Linked DNA regions of Streptomyces venezuelae. The protein of the gene in region 1 interacts with the protein of each later gene in a pairwise test. Links are inferred from orthologs where the notes say so. Each region holds a gene or a part of one and is shown in the gene's direction. Other genes may lie near its edges.

The links. The genes of interacting proteins can lie anywhere in the genome.
Region 2: the proteins of rlmB (region 1) and DEJ51_RS20040 interact in binary tests that used the Escherichia coli proteins (3 or more experiments, as listed by UniProt). The link is inferred for Streptomyces venezuelae from one-to-one orthologs.

The regions. Positions count from the first base shown.
Region 1 is NZ_CP029189.1:3,415,005-3,422,877, reverse strand. What follows is about bases 2,695-5,647. They hold rlmB (23S rRNA (guanosine(2251)-2'-O)-methyltransferase RlmB), read left to right. Parts: upstream 2,695-3,661; coding sequence 3,662-4,633; downstream 4,634-5,647. Other genes in these bases: DEJ51_RS14880 (DoxX family protein), read left to right, coding at 4,814-5,647; cysS (cysteine--tRNA ligase), read left to right, coding at 2,695-3,566. In the rest of the region: DEJ51_RS14905 (CarD family transcriptional regulator), read left to right, coding at 54-536; ispD (2-C-methyl-D-erythritol 4-phosphate cytidylyltransferase), read left to right, coding at 808-1,554; ispF (2-C-methyl-D-erythritol 2,4-cyclodiphosphate synthase), read left to right, coding at 1,544-2,065; more of cysS, read left to right, coding at 2,160-2,694; more of DEJ51_RS14880, read left to right, coding at 5,648-6,343; DEJ51_RS14875 (NDP-sugar synthase), read right to left, coding at 6,494-7,261; DEJ51_RS14870 (hypothetical protein), read right to left, coding at 7,290-7,703. UniProt on the Escherichia coli protein: Specifically methylates the ribose of guanosine 2251 in 23S rRNA.
Region 2 is NZ_CP029189.1:4,487,800-4,493,249, forward strand. What follows is about bases 1-2,990. They hold DEJ51_RS20040 (NAD(P)H-hydrate dehydratase), read left to right. Parts: upstream 1-790; coding sequence 791-2,191; downstream 2,192-2,990. Other genes in these bases: glmS (glutamine--fructose-6-phosphate transaminase (isomerizing)), read left to right, coding at 1-386; DEJ51_RS20035 (holo-ACP synthase), read left to right, coding at 412-780; alr (alanine racemase), read left to right, coding at 2,436-2,990. Outside these bases: more of alr, read left to right, coding at 2,991-3,572; DEJ51_RS20050 (alpha/beta fold hydrolase), read left to right, coding at 3,517-4,776; tRNA (adenosine(37)-N6)-threonylcarbamoyltransferase complex ATPase subunit type 1 TsaE, read left to right, coding at 4,727-5,293; DEJ51_RS20060 (hypothetical protein), read left to right, coding at 5,409-5,450. UniProt on the Escherichia coli protein: Bifunctional enzyme that catalyzes the epimerization of the S- and R-forms of NAD(P)HX and the dehydration of the S-form of NAD(P)HX at the expense of ADP, which is converted to AMP.

The DNA.
Region 1 (7,873 bases):
TAACAGTCAGTTCTCGTGTTACCCTGGATAGCCACGGAAGGGGTACCTGTCACATGACGTTCAAGGTTGGCGACACCGTGGTCTATCCCCATCACGGGGCCGCGCTGATCGAGGCCATTGAGACTCGTCAGATCAAAGGCGTGGACAAGACCTACTTGGTGCTCAAGGTCGCCCAGGGCGACCTGACGGTTCGTGTGCCTGCGGACAATGCGGAGTTCGTCGGCGTTCGCGACGTAGTCGGCCAGGACGGGCTGGACCGGGTCTTCGAGGTGCTCCGCGCACCGTATGCAGAAGAGCCGACGAACTGGTCCCGGCGCTACAAGGCAAATCTGGAGAAGCTCGCTTCTGGCGATGTCATCAAGGTCGCCGAAGTGGTGCGTGACCTGTGGCGTCGTGAGCGCGAGCGCGGACTCTCCGCGGGTGAGAAGCGCATGCTCGCGAAGGCACGCCAGATTCTGGTGAGCGAGCTCGCGCTCGCTGAGAACACGAACGAGGACAAGGCCGAGGCCCTCCTCGACGAGGTGCTCGCGTCCTGACGCGAGTCCCCCGTGCACCATCTGGTGCGCAGCTTGCCGCGGTGCCCGATGACAAGGTCTCTCCTCCACGAGAGGCCTGTTGCCGGGCGCTGCGGCATGTCTGTATTCGTACCTTTTGCCTTACTACCTCACTGCCACCATCACGATGGCGTGCCGGGTCCGGGCAGCCTGCTCGACCGGTCGTCACGGAAGGGGCGAGGGGCGTCGCACCCGGCACCCTTCAGGCCATACCCATGTCGGCCGAAGTCACAAACCTGGCTCGGAGCTACTGATGTCTGACGTTACGCGTCCCCACCGCACCGCCGCGGTGATCCCGGCCGCCGGCCGGGGGGTACGCCTCGGTCCCGGTGCCCCCAAGGCCCTGCGGGCCCTCGGCGGCACCCCGATGCTCGTCCACGCCGTACGCGCGATGGCCCGCTCCCGCGCGGTCTCCCTCGTGGTGGTCGTGGCCCCGCCCGCCGAGGCCGCCGAGGTGCGCCTGCTGCTGGGCGAGCACGCACTGCCCGAGCGCACCGAGCTGCTGGTCGTCCCCGGCGGGGAGACCCGCCAGGAGTCCGTCCGCGCCGGCCTGGACGCGCTGCCGCCGGACGTCACCTCCGTGGTCATCCACGACGCGGCCCGGCCGCTCGTCCCCGTGGACACCGTGGACTCCGTCATCGAGGCCGTACGCGACGGAGCGCCCGCGGTGGTGCCCGCGCTGCCCCTGGCCGACACGGTCAAGGAGGTCGAGCCCGGCAGGCCCGGCGAGGCGGAGCCGGTCCTCGGCACGCCCGAGCGGGCCCGGCTGCGCGCCGTGCAGACCCCGCAGGGCTTCGACCTCGACACCCTCCAGCGGGCGCACGCCGCGATCGCCGTCGACGGCGAGGGTGCCACCGACGACGCCGGGATGGTGGAACGGCTCGGTGTCACCGTCGTGGTGATCCCGGGCCACGAAGAGGCCTTCAAGGTCACCCGTCCCCTCGACCTGGTCCTCGCAGAGGCCGTACTCGCCCGCAGGAGGGCCACCGATGGCTACTGATCCCACCGCCCCCGCCGTTCCCGCTGCTCCGGCGATCCCGCTCGTCGGCATCGGCACGGACGTGCACGCCTTCGAGGCCGGCCGCGAGCTGTGGTGCGCCGGCCTGCTCTGGGAGGGCGAGGACGGCCTCGCCGGGCACTCCGACGGCGACGTCGCCGCCCACGCCGCCTGCGACGCGCTCTTCTCCGCCGCCGGCGTCGGTGACCTCGGCGCGCACTTCGGCACCTCCCGCCCCGAGTGGTCGGGCGCCGCCGGTGTCACCCTTCTGGCGGAGGCGGCCCGTATCGTCCGCGCCGAGGGCTTCGAGATCGGCAACATCGCCATCCAGGTGATCGGCGTACGCCCGAAGATCGGCAAGCGGCGCGAAGAAGCGCAGAAGGCGCTCGCGGCCGCCGCCGGCGCCCCCGTCTCGGTGTCCGGCACCACCACCGACGGGCTGGGTCTCACCGGCCGCGCCGAAGGGCTCGCCGCGATCGCCACGGCCCTCGTGTACCGGACGAACCGGGCCTGATCCCTCGTAGCGGCCGTACATCTTCGGCAACAAAGGTGCCCCGGGTCCCGAAAGGGTCGCGGGGCACTGCTACAGGGCCACTACCCTGGATGCCGTGACTATTCGCCTGTACGACACCAGCGCCCGGCAGATCCGCGACTTCACCCCGCTCACCGCGGGCTGTGTCTCGATCTACCTGTGTGGCGCCACGGTGCAGGCCGCCCCGCACATCGGGCACATCCGGTCGGGCCTCAACTTCGACATGATGCGCCGCTGGTTCGAGTACCGGGGCTACGAGGTCACCTTCATCCGCAACGTCACGGACATCGACGACAAGATCATCACGAAGGCCGCCGAGCAGGGCCGTCCGTGGTGGTCCATCGGCTACGAGAACGAGCGCGCCTTCAACGACGGCTACACCGCTCTCGGCTGCCTCCCGCCCACCTACGAGCCGCGTGCCACCGGTCACGTCACCGAGATGGTCGAGATGATGCGCGGCCTCATCGAGCGCGGCCACGCCTACGAGTCCGAGGGCAACGTCTACTTCGACGTGAAGTCCTTCCCCGGCTACCTCTCGCTGTCCCGCCAGGAGCTCGACAACATCCGCCAGCCGGAGAGCACCGGCGAGACCGGCAAGCGCGACCCGCGCGACTTCGCCATGTGGAAGTCCGTCAAGCCCGGCGAGCCCTCCTGGGAGACCCCCTGGGGCCGCGGCCGTCCCGGCTGGCACCTGGAGTGCTCGGCCATGGCGCACAAGTACCTCGGCGAGGCCTTCGACATCCACGGCGGCGGACTCGACCTGATCTTCCCGCACCACGAGAACGAGATCGCCCAGGCCAAGGCCTTCGGTGACGAGTTCGCGAACTACTGGGTGCACAACGCCTGGGTCACGATGGCCGGCGAGAAGATGTCCAAGTCGCTGGGCAACTCCGTGCTCGTCTCGGAGATGGTCAAGCAGTGGCGTCCGATCGTCCTGCGCTACTACCTCGGCACCCCGCACTACCGGTCGATGATCGAGTACAGCGAGGAGGCCCTGCGCGAGGCCGAGTCGGCCTTCGCCCGGATCGAGGGCTTCTACCAGCGCGTCATCGAGAAGGCCGGCGGCCCCGTCGAGCCGGCGGCCGAGGTGCCGCCCGCCTTCGCCGAGGCCATGGACGACGACCTGGGTGTCCCGCAGGCCCTCGCGATCGTCCACACCACCGTCCGTCAGGGCAACAGCGCGCTCGCCGCCGACGACAAGGACGCGGCCATCGCGCGCCTGTCCGAGGTGCGGGCCATGCTGGGCGTCCTCGGCCTGGACCCGCTCGACGCCCACTGGGACGGCGGGAACGGTTCCGACCGCGGCGAGGAGCTCCACGGCGCCGTGGACACCCTCGTCCGACTCGTCCTGGACCAGCGCGAGTCCGCCCGGGCCCGTAAGGACTGGGCGACCGCCGACGCGATCCGCGACCAGCTCCAGCAGTCCGGGCTGGTCATCGAGGACAGCCCCACGGGTCCGCGCTGGACGCTCGGCCCCCGCTGAGCCCGGGCAGCTGAGCTTGGTGTGCTGCCCGGAGCTCCGGGCGGCACACTCTTCATACGTACATACCGCAGCACCAACGAAAACAGGTAGAAGTCATGGCCGGGAACAGCCAGCGCAGGAACCGCCGCACGTCCAACAAGAAGGGCGCGACGGTCGGCAGCGGTGGCCAGCGGCGCAAGGGCCTGGAAGGCAAGGGCCCCACGCCCAAGGCCGAGGACCGCAAGAAGCACAAGGCCAACCGCATCGCCAACGCGATGGCCCGCCAGGCCGCCAAGCGCCGTCCGGCGCCGCGCCGCGGCGGCCCCAAGGGCACCAGCGAGATGGTCGTCGGCCGCAACCCGGTCTTCGAGGCGCTGCGCGACGGCGTCCCCGCCACCACCCTCTACGTCCAGCAGTTCATCGACAATGACGAGCGCGTCCGCGAGGCCCTCCAGCTCGCCGCCGAGCGCGGCAACATCAACCTGATGGAAGCCCCGCGCCCCGAGCTCGACCGCCTGACCAACGGGCTCAACCACCAGGGCCTGGTCCTGCAGGTCCCGCCGTACGAGTACGCGCACCCGGAGGACCTCACCGCCGCCGCCTACGACAACGGCGACGAGCCGCTGATCGTGGCCCTCGACGGTGTCACCGACCCGCGCAACCTCGGCGCGATCGTGCGTTCCGTCTCCGCCTTCGGCGGCCACGGCGTGGTCATCCCCGAGCGCCGTGCCGCCGGTATGACCGCCGGCGCCTGGAAGACCTCGGCCGGCACCGCCGCCCGCACCCCGGTCTCGCGCGTCACCAACCTGACCCGCGCCCTCCAGGACTACAAGAAGGCCGGCATCACCATCGTCGGCCTCGCGGCCGAGGGCACGCACACGGTCAACGACCTGGACGAGCTGGCCGGCCCGGTCGTGATCGTCGTCGGCTCCGAGGGCAAGGGCCTCGGCCGTCTCGTCGGCGAGAACTGCGACTACCTCGTCCGCATTCCGATGCCGGGCGGTGCCGAGTCCCTCAACGCCGGTGTCGCCGCCGGCGTGGTCCTCTACGAGGCGGCCCGCCGCCGCGCCGACCGCGGCCGGGTCTGATCCCCCGGGCGAGGGATCCGCACGCGGCGGATCCCTCGCGCAACTGATCCACTTGGCTCACGGGAGATGACCCGTGAGCGTGTCACCCCACCCGATTCGGGCGGGGTGGCTTGATCTTGACGGGTCTCGGACACATCACTGGCGTCAAGGCAGTGTCCTAAACACTGATCACTCGGTTAGATGAGTGTGGACACCAGAACGTCAGGGTTCGACGACCAGCCCGCGCTGAGCATGGTCAAGGTGCCGTGCGACCCCGCACAGGTCATCGTCAACCACGCCAGCTTCCGCGTGCGGCTCGCACCGAGCCCGAGCGCGCGTTCCAAGCCCGCGAAGGCCCCCGGCCGCGCACCCGTTCTGGGTGGCGCCGTGGTGGCGGCCGCCGGGGCCACCCGCCGCCGGGCCCCCGTGGTCTGGAGCGGCAAGTCCGACGCCGGCGACGCCGCCGCCATGGGCGGACTGCTCCAGGCCGTCCGCGAGGCCGGCCGCGGACACGACGAGTACGACGGCGGCACCACCCAGGTCATCCCCCGCGTGGACCTGGCCCACGACCTCGCCGAGGACACCCTCGCCACGCCCACCGTCATCGGGCAGCGCAGCTACGGGGACCCCGCCGAGACCCGCCCCCTGGCCGCCGTGCGCGACCTGCACCACCAGCAGGAGCCGCCAGGCTCCGGTCCCGGGGCCGACTCCCGCCGGACCGGATCCGACAGCCGCGGCCAGGCCTCCTACTACCCCGGCCGCCGGATGAACCTCGGCGTCGTGCTGCTCCCGCTGCGCGTCTTCCTCGGCTTCATCTCCATCTACGCCGGCATGGGCAAGCTCTGCGACCCCGTCTACTTCGACGGCGGCGAACGCGGCTCCATGGTCACCTGGCTGCACACGCTGAACCCCTGGGCCCTCGCCGAGCCGCTGCGCGACTTCGCCCTCGCCCACCCGGTCGGCGCGGGCCTGAGCGTGGCCTTCCTCCAGGTCGTCGTCGGTGTGCTCACCGTCTTCGGCCTGTGGCAGCGGTTCGCGGCCTGCTTCGGGGCCCTGCTGTCCGCCGCACTGCTGATGACGGTGAGCTGGAAGACCGTCCCGGCCTACGACGCGCCCGACATCATCTACCTCGCCGCCTGGTCCCCGCTGATCATCGCCGGCGCCCCGGTCTACTCCCTCGACGGACGCCTCGCCGGCGAGGCCTGGCGGACCCTCGGCCCGCGCTCCGAGATCTGGCGGCTGCGGCGGCGCGTGCTGCGCCGCGGGGCCGTCATGGCCGCCGTCGTGTGCGGGCTCACCCTGCTCGTCGGTTCGCTCCTCGGCGGCGCCGTCCGCTCCTCCACCGTCGTCACCGTCCCCGGGCCGGGCGAGGCCCCCAGCAACTACCTGCCGGGCCGTCCGCTGCCGCAGCAGGCGCCGGCCGGGCGGCAGCCCGGGCAGCAGCAGCCCACGAAGCCGCCGGCCAAGGCGGCCTCGCCCTCGGCCAGTGCGACCGAGCCCGCCACCAAGTCGGGGAAGACCGCGTCCGGCAGCCCCTCCAAGGGAACCTCGGGGACCCGCTCCGAGTCGCCCGCCGCGACGCGCGGCACCACCGGCAAGCAGCAGACCCCGCGCAGCACCCCCCGCCAGTCCTCCTCGCCGAGGCAGCCGTCCTCCTCCGCGGGGAGCAGCACGGGCGGCGGGGCTCCCGCCCCCAAGCAGCCGGGCCTGATCGGCGGGCTCATCGGCTGACATCCGCGGACCTCCGTCGGCACTCGTCGACACCCGCACGGGAAAACCGGGGCCCGGCACGCACGAGCGTGCCGGGCCCCGGTGCGTGTGCCGGGCGCGCGGGGCCGCGTACGTACGACGCGCCGGGCGCCGGCCGGCCCGTGCGGGGCCTCAGGCGCCCTGCTGCGCCGCCAACTCCCGTGCCGCCTCGGTGAGGTCCTTCGCGGTGTCGATCGCCCGCCAGTAGGCCCCCTGGGGCAGCGGGAAGCCGGCGAGGCGCCGCTCACGGGCCAGGCGCGGGAACGTCGTTCGCTCGTGGTCGCCCAAGTCCGGCAGCAGCGCGGTGAATTCGGGGCTGAAGACGTACACGCCCGCGTTGACCGGATAGGGCGACGGCGGGGCCTCGATGAAGTCCAGGACCTGCCCGAACTCGTTGGTCTCCACGACCCCCCAGGGGATCCGCGGCCGCGCCAGCGCGAGGGTGGCCACCGCGTCGCGCTCGGCGTGGAAGGCGGCCATCTCGCGCAGCGAGAACCGGGTCCAGATGTCGCCGTTGGTCGCGTACCAGGACCCGTCGGGATGCGGGAGGTGCCGGGCGGCGTACTTGAGACCGCCGCCGCGGCCCAGGGGCTCCGTCTCGACGACCGTGGTCACGCGCAGCGGCAACCGGGCCCCGGCGAGCCACTCCTGGAGCACCTCGGCCAGGTGCCCGCAGGAGACCACGGCGTCCGTGACCCCCTCGGAGGCCAGCCAGGCCAGCTGGTGCCCGATGATCGGCACCCCCGTGCCCGGGATCTCGACCATCGGCTTCGGGCGGTCGTCCGTGTACGGACGCAGCCGCGAACCCTGGCCGCCCGCCAGGACGACGGCCTGGGTGGGGGCGGCGGGGAACGCGGCTGCGGAGGGAGCGGGCGGAGCGGATCGGTGGTCGTCGGTCATGACGGCCAGCGTAGGGACGTGACGGGCGTCAGCCCATGGAGGCGACCCCGGAGGCGTACGAGGTGTCGCAGACGGGCCGGGAGTAGGACTGGGCCTTCGTCGGGCCGTACGCGTCCACGGCGGCCCGCCCCAGCGCCCGCGCGATCCCCACGCAGTGCTCGGCGAGCGAGGGCCGCTTGTCCACCTCCTGCTGGAGGTGGGTGAGCACGTCGTCCGGCCGGCCGCCCTGCTGCAGCTCACCGACGAGCTGATCGCGCAGCACCTCGTGCGCGGCACGCGGCTTCGCGGGGACGGAGACGTCCTCGGCGGAGGCGGTCAGGATCTGGGAGGACGAGGTGTCCGCCCAGGGGACCATGGTGACCGCGAGGGTCCCGGACAGGACCAGGACGACGGGCAGGACCAGGGCGAGGGAACGGCCGATTCGGCGGGCAGTGTGGGTCACGAGGGCGAGAGTAGCGCTCGGTGAGGATTTGGCGACATTTAGTCACTCGGTCGGGGGATGGTTCGACGTGGTTTTTCGAATCAAGGGTTGACGGACGCGTCCGAATGGCCCGGTCTGCCGGGGTTCCTGGGGGGTGTCCTCCGGCAACGGACGGCGGAGGGGCGCCCCTT
Region 2 (5,450 bases), 1.1 Mb from region 1 along the record:
AGCTCAAGGAGCTGGCGTACATGCACGCCGAGGGCTTCGCGGCGGGCGAGCTCAAGCACGGGCCGATCGCGCTGATCGAGAAGGACCTGCCGGTGGTGGTGGTCGTCCCGTCGCCGCGCGGCCGGTCGGTGATCCACGACAAGATCGTGTCGAACATCCAGGAGATCCGGGCGCGGGGGGCGCGGACCATCGTGATCGCGGAGGAGGGCGACGAGGCGGTCGTCCCGTACGCGGACCACCTGATCCGGATCCCCGCGACGCCGACGCTGCTCCAGCCGCTCGTGGCGACGGTCCCGCTGCAGGTGTTCGCGTGCGAGCTGGCGACGGCGCGCGGCAACGAGGTGGACCAGCCGCGTAACCTCGCCAAGTCGGTGACGGTGGAGTAGGCAGTCGGCCAGTGGAGTTGTCGTTGTGATTATCGGCGTCGGGATCGACGTAGCGGAGATCGAGCGGTTCGGCGCGGCGCTGGAGCGCACGCCGAACCTGGCGGCGCGGTTGTTCGTCGACGCCGAGCTGACGCTGCCGAGCGGCGAGCGGCGCGGGATCGCCTCGCTCGCCGCCCGGTTCGCCGCCAAGGAGGCCCTCGCCAAGGCGCTCGGCGCGCCCGGCGGCCTGCTGTGGACCGACGCCGAGGTCTACGTCGAGACCACCGGGCAGCCGCGGCTGCGGGTGTCCGGGACGGTCGAGGCGCGGGCGCTGGAGCTGGGCGTGAAGTCCTGGCACATCTCGCTCAGCCACGACGCCGGCATCGCCTCCGCCGTGGTGATCGCAGAGAGTTAGGGGGCAGCCCATGCGGACTGCTTACAGCGTGGAGACCGTACGGGCCGCCGAGCGGGAGCTGATGGCCCGCCTCCCCGAGGGCGCCCTGATGCAGCGGGCGGCGGCCGGCCTGGCCGCCGCGTGCGCCGGGCTGCTGCGGCGGGCCCGCGGCGGGGTGTACGGGGCCCGGGTCGTCCTGCTCGTCGGCCCCGGGGACAACGGCGGTGACGCGCTGTACGCGGGCGCCCGGCTGGCCCGGCGCGGAGCCGGGGTGACGGCCGTGCCGATGGACCCCGAGCGGATGCACCCGGGCGGGCTGGCCGCGCTGCGGGCCGCCGGGGGACACCTCGCGGGAGCGGTCCCGCAGCGGGCGGACCTCGTACTGGACGGGCTGCTCGGGATCGGCGGGCGGGGCGGGCTGCGCCCCGCGGCCGCGGCCCTGGCGGAGCGGATCCCGCAGGGGGTCCCCGTGGTCGCGGTGGACCTGCCGAGCGGGGTGGACGCGGACACCGGGGAGGTGGCGGGTCCGGCCGTGACGGCCGATGTGACGGTGACCTTCGGGGCGTACAAGCCCGGCCTGCTGATCGACCCCGGGGCGTCCCGGGCGGGCGCGGTGCACCTCGTCGAGATCGGGCTGGAGCTGCCGTCGCCGCAGGTGGAGGCCCTGCAGCACGCGGACGTGGCGGGGCTGCTGCCGGAGCCGACGGCGACGAGCGACAAGTACCGGCGGGGCGTGGTCGGGATCGTCGCCGGGTCGGCGCGGTACCCGGGCGCTGCGGTGCTGGCGGTGGCGGGAGCGCTGCGGGGCGGCGCGGGCGCGGTGCGGTACGTGGGGCCGGCGGCCGAGGCGGTGCTCGCCCGCTACCCCGAGACGCTGATCGGGCCCGGCCGGGTGCAGGCGTGGGTGGTCGGCCCGGGGCTGGGCGAGGGGCGCGCCGGGGAGGTCGCGGAACTGCTGGCCGGCGACGCCGCGGTGCTGGTCGACGCGGACGGGCTGCGCGGGCTGGACCCGCAGGTGCTGCGGGCCAGGACGGCCCCGACCCTGCTGACCCCGCACGCGGGGGAGGCGGCGGCGCTGCTGGGGGTGTCGCGGGAGTCGGTGGAGGCGGGCCGGCTGGACGCCGTACGGCTGCTGGCGCAGCGGTACGGGGCGGCGGTGCTGCTGAAGGGCTCGACGACGCTGGTCGCCTCGGGCGGCGGTGCCGTTCGGGTGAACCCGACGGGCACCCCGTGGCTGGCCACCGCCGGCAGCGGGGACGTGCTGTCAGGCCTCGCGGGCTCCCTGCTGGCGGGCGGTCTGTCCGGGGCGGACGCGGGGGCGGCGGGCGCGTACCTCCACGGCCTGGCGGCCCGCCGCGCCGGGGGCCCGCTCCTGGCCCACCAGGTGGCGGAAGCCCTCCCCGCGGCCTGGCGGGACGTGGCCCGCCCCTGACCTGGGCTCGGGGTGCCGGCCGGGCTGAGGTGCCCGTGGCACCGACGGGGCGGGCATCGCGGCCTCTCCGGCGATCGAGGCGCGGGCCCCGGCGCGCAGCCCGCGCAGGTCCGGTCGGAGCCGGCGCGGATCAGGGCAGGGCCCGGCCGGGTCCGCCGGACGGAGGGACGCCGGGCGGACGGGAGCTCCGCGCAGCGGGCGCCCGCACCGGGTACCCGGCCGGGGTTCTGAGAGACTGTGGGCGATGAACGAGACAGCGACGCGCGTGTACGCCGAGATCGATCTTGACGCCGTACGGGAGAACGTGCGCGCACTGCGCGAGCGGGCGCCCCGGGCCGAGCTGATGGCCGTGGTCAAGGCGAATGCCTACGGGCACGGTGCCCTGGAGTGCGCCAAGGCCGCCCAGGAAGCCGGTGCCACCTGGCTCGGCACGGCCACGCCCGACGAGGCCCTCGCGCTCCGCGCCGCCGGGATCCGGGGGCGGCTGATGTGCTGGCTCTGGACCCCGGGCGGGCCCTGGCGGGAGGCCGTCGAGGCCGACATCGACGTCGCCGTCAGCGGAATGTGGGCCCTCGACGAGGTGCGCGAGGCCGCCCGCGCGGCGGGCCGCACCGCCCGCGTCCAGCTCAAGGCCGACACCGGCCTCGGCCGCAACGGCTGCCAGCCCGCCGACTGGGAGGCACTGGTCGGAGCGGCCGTCGCCGCCCAGGCCGAGGGGACCGTCCAGGTCACCGGTGTCTGGTCGCACTTCGCCTGCGCCGACGAGCCCGGGCACCCCTCGATCCAGCGCCAGCTGGCCGCGTTCCGCGACATGCTCGCGTACGCCGAGAAGGAGGGCGTCGAGCCCGAGGTCCGGCACATCGCCAACTCGCCGGCCACCCTCACGCTGCCCGAGTCCCACTTCGACCTGGTGCGCTGCGGACTGGCCGTCTACGGGGTCTCGCCCGCCCCCGAGCTCGGCACCCCGGCCGAGCTGGGCCTGCGGCCCGCGATGGCCCTGAAGGCCTCCCTCGCGCTGGTCAAGACGGTTCCCGCCGGGCACGGGGTGAGCTACGGCCACCACTACGTCACCGACGCCGAGACGACTCTCGCGCTGGTGCCGGCCGGCTACGCCGACGGCATCCCCCGGCAGGCGTCCGGCCTCGGCCCGGTGCTCGTCGGCGGCAAGGTCCGCCAGGTCGCCGGGCGCATCGCGATGGACCAGTTCGTGGTCGACTTGGGGGAGGACCACGCCCGCGCCGGTGACGAGGCCGTCATCTTCGGGGACGCGGAGCGCGGTGAACCGACCGCCGAGGACTGGGCACGAGCGGCACACACGATCGCGTATGAGATCGTCACCCGTATCGGTGCACGAGTGCCCCGGGTGTACCTGGGCGGCTGAGCGGAGTGAGGGCGGCGGCGTGAGCGAGAACTGGCGCAAGGCCGGCTGGGCCGGCGCCGCCATCGGCGTGATAGCCGCAGGAGCGGCGGCCGGTGTCGCGGTCGAGAGGATCACCGTCGGCCGCGGCATGCGGAGGAAGGCACGCCTCGCCCTCGACGCGGCCGGGGACTACGGGTCCCTGCGCGGCACCGAGGGGATCTGCCGGGCCGAGGACGCCACCGAGCTCTACTACGAGGTCGACGAGCTCCCCGAGGACGGCAAGCGGCGGCGCCTGCGGCGCAAGGCCGAACCCCAGGCCACCGTCGTCTTCTGCCACGGCTACTGCCTCGGCCAGGACTCCTGGCACTTCCAGCGCGCCGCCCTGCGCGGAGTGGTCCGCGCGGTCTACTGGGACCAGCGCAGCCACGGCCGCAGCGCCCGCGGCCTCGGCCACGCGGACGGCGAGCCGGTGAGCATCGACCAGCTCGGCCGGGACCTGAAGGCCGTCATCGACGCGACCGCCCCCGAGGGGCCGCTGATCCTGGTGGGTCACTCGATGGGCGGAATGACCATCATGGGATTCGCCGAGCAGTACCCCGAGCTCGTCCGCGACCGCGTCGTCGGCGTCGCCCTGGTCGGCACCTCCAGCGGCCGCCTCGACGAGGTGACCTACGGGCTCCCCGCCGCCGGCATGGGAGCGGTGCGCCGGCTCCTGCCGGGCGTGCTCAAGGCGCTCGGCTCCCAGGTGGAGCTGGTCGAGAAGGGCCGCCGGGCCACCGCCGACCTCTTCGCCGGGATGATCAAGATGTACTCGTTCGGCTCCCGGGACGTGGATCCCGGCGTCGCGCGGTTCGCCGAGCGGCTGATCGAGGCCACGCCCATCGACGTGGTCGCCGAGTTCTACCCGGCCTTCCAGACCCACGACAAGACCTCCGCCCTCCAGCTGTTCGCGGACCTGCCGGTCACGGTCATCGCCGGGGACAAGGACATGATCACCCCGCCCGCGCACAGCGTCGCCATCAAGGAGGCGCTGCCCGGCGCCGACCTCGTGGTCCTGGAGTCCACCGGGCACCTCATGATGCTGGAACGCCCGGAGACCGTGACGCGGCTGCTCACCGAGCTGCTGGCGCGCACCGGGGCGGTGGCCGTCCCCGCAGCGACTAACGTTGGCGGGCATGGAAGAAGTACCGCTGGAAGCACAGCGCAGCCAGGCGCCGGCACCTGAGGCCGCAGCCGGCGCGGAGACCCGGATCACGATCGACTCCCCGGACGCGATGCAGGAACTGGGCCGCAGGATCGCCGCCCTGCTGCGCCCCGGCGACCTCGTCCTGCTGACCGGCGAGCTGGGCGCGGGCAAGACCACGCTCACCCGGGGCCTCGGCGAGGGCCTGGGCGTGCGCGGGGCCGTGACCTCGCCGACCTTCGTGATCGCCCGGGTGCACCCCTCGCTGACCGGGGGACCGGCGCTGGTGCACGTGGACGCGTACCGCCTGGGCGGCGGGCTGGACGAGATGGAGGACCTGGACCTCGACGTCTCGCTGCCCGAGTCCGTGGTCGTCGTGGAGTGGGGCGACGGCAAGGTCGAGGAGCTCTCCGACGACCGGCTGCACGTGGTGATCGCCCGGGCGGTCGGCCACGAGGAGGTCCTGGACGACGTACGGGAGGTCCTGGTGCGCGGAGTCGGGGCGCGCTGGAGCGCCGGGGCCGGGCTGGACACCCTGGCCGGTGTCCTCTCCGAGTAAACGTACCGACAACTCGTCGGCAAGATATTGCGCTGTCGGCGGCCCTCGTGGTGACATGGTACCGAGAGTTTCTTAGGTATGCCTAAGTACGGTGTCCCGGGTCCAGGAGGCAGCCATGTCGGCACCAGCAGGAGCACATCGCGAACCCCGCCCGTCC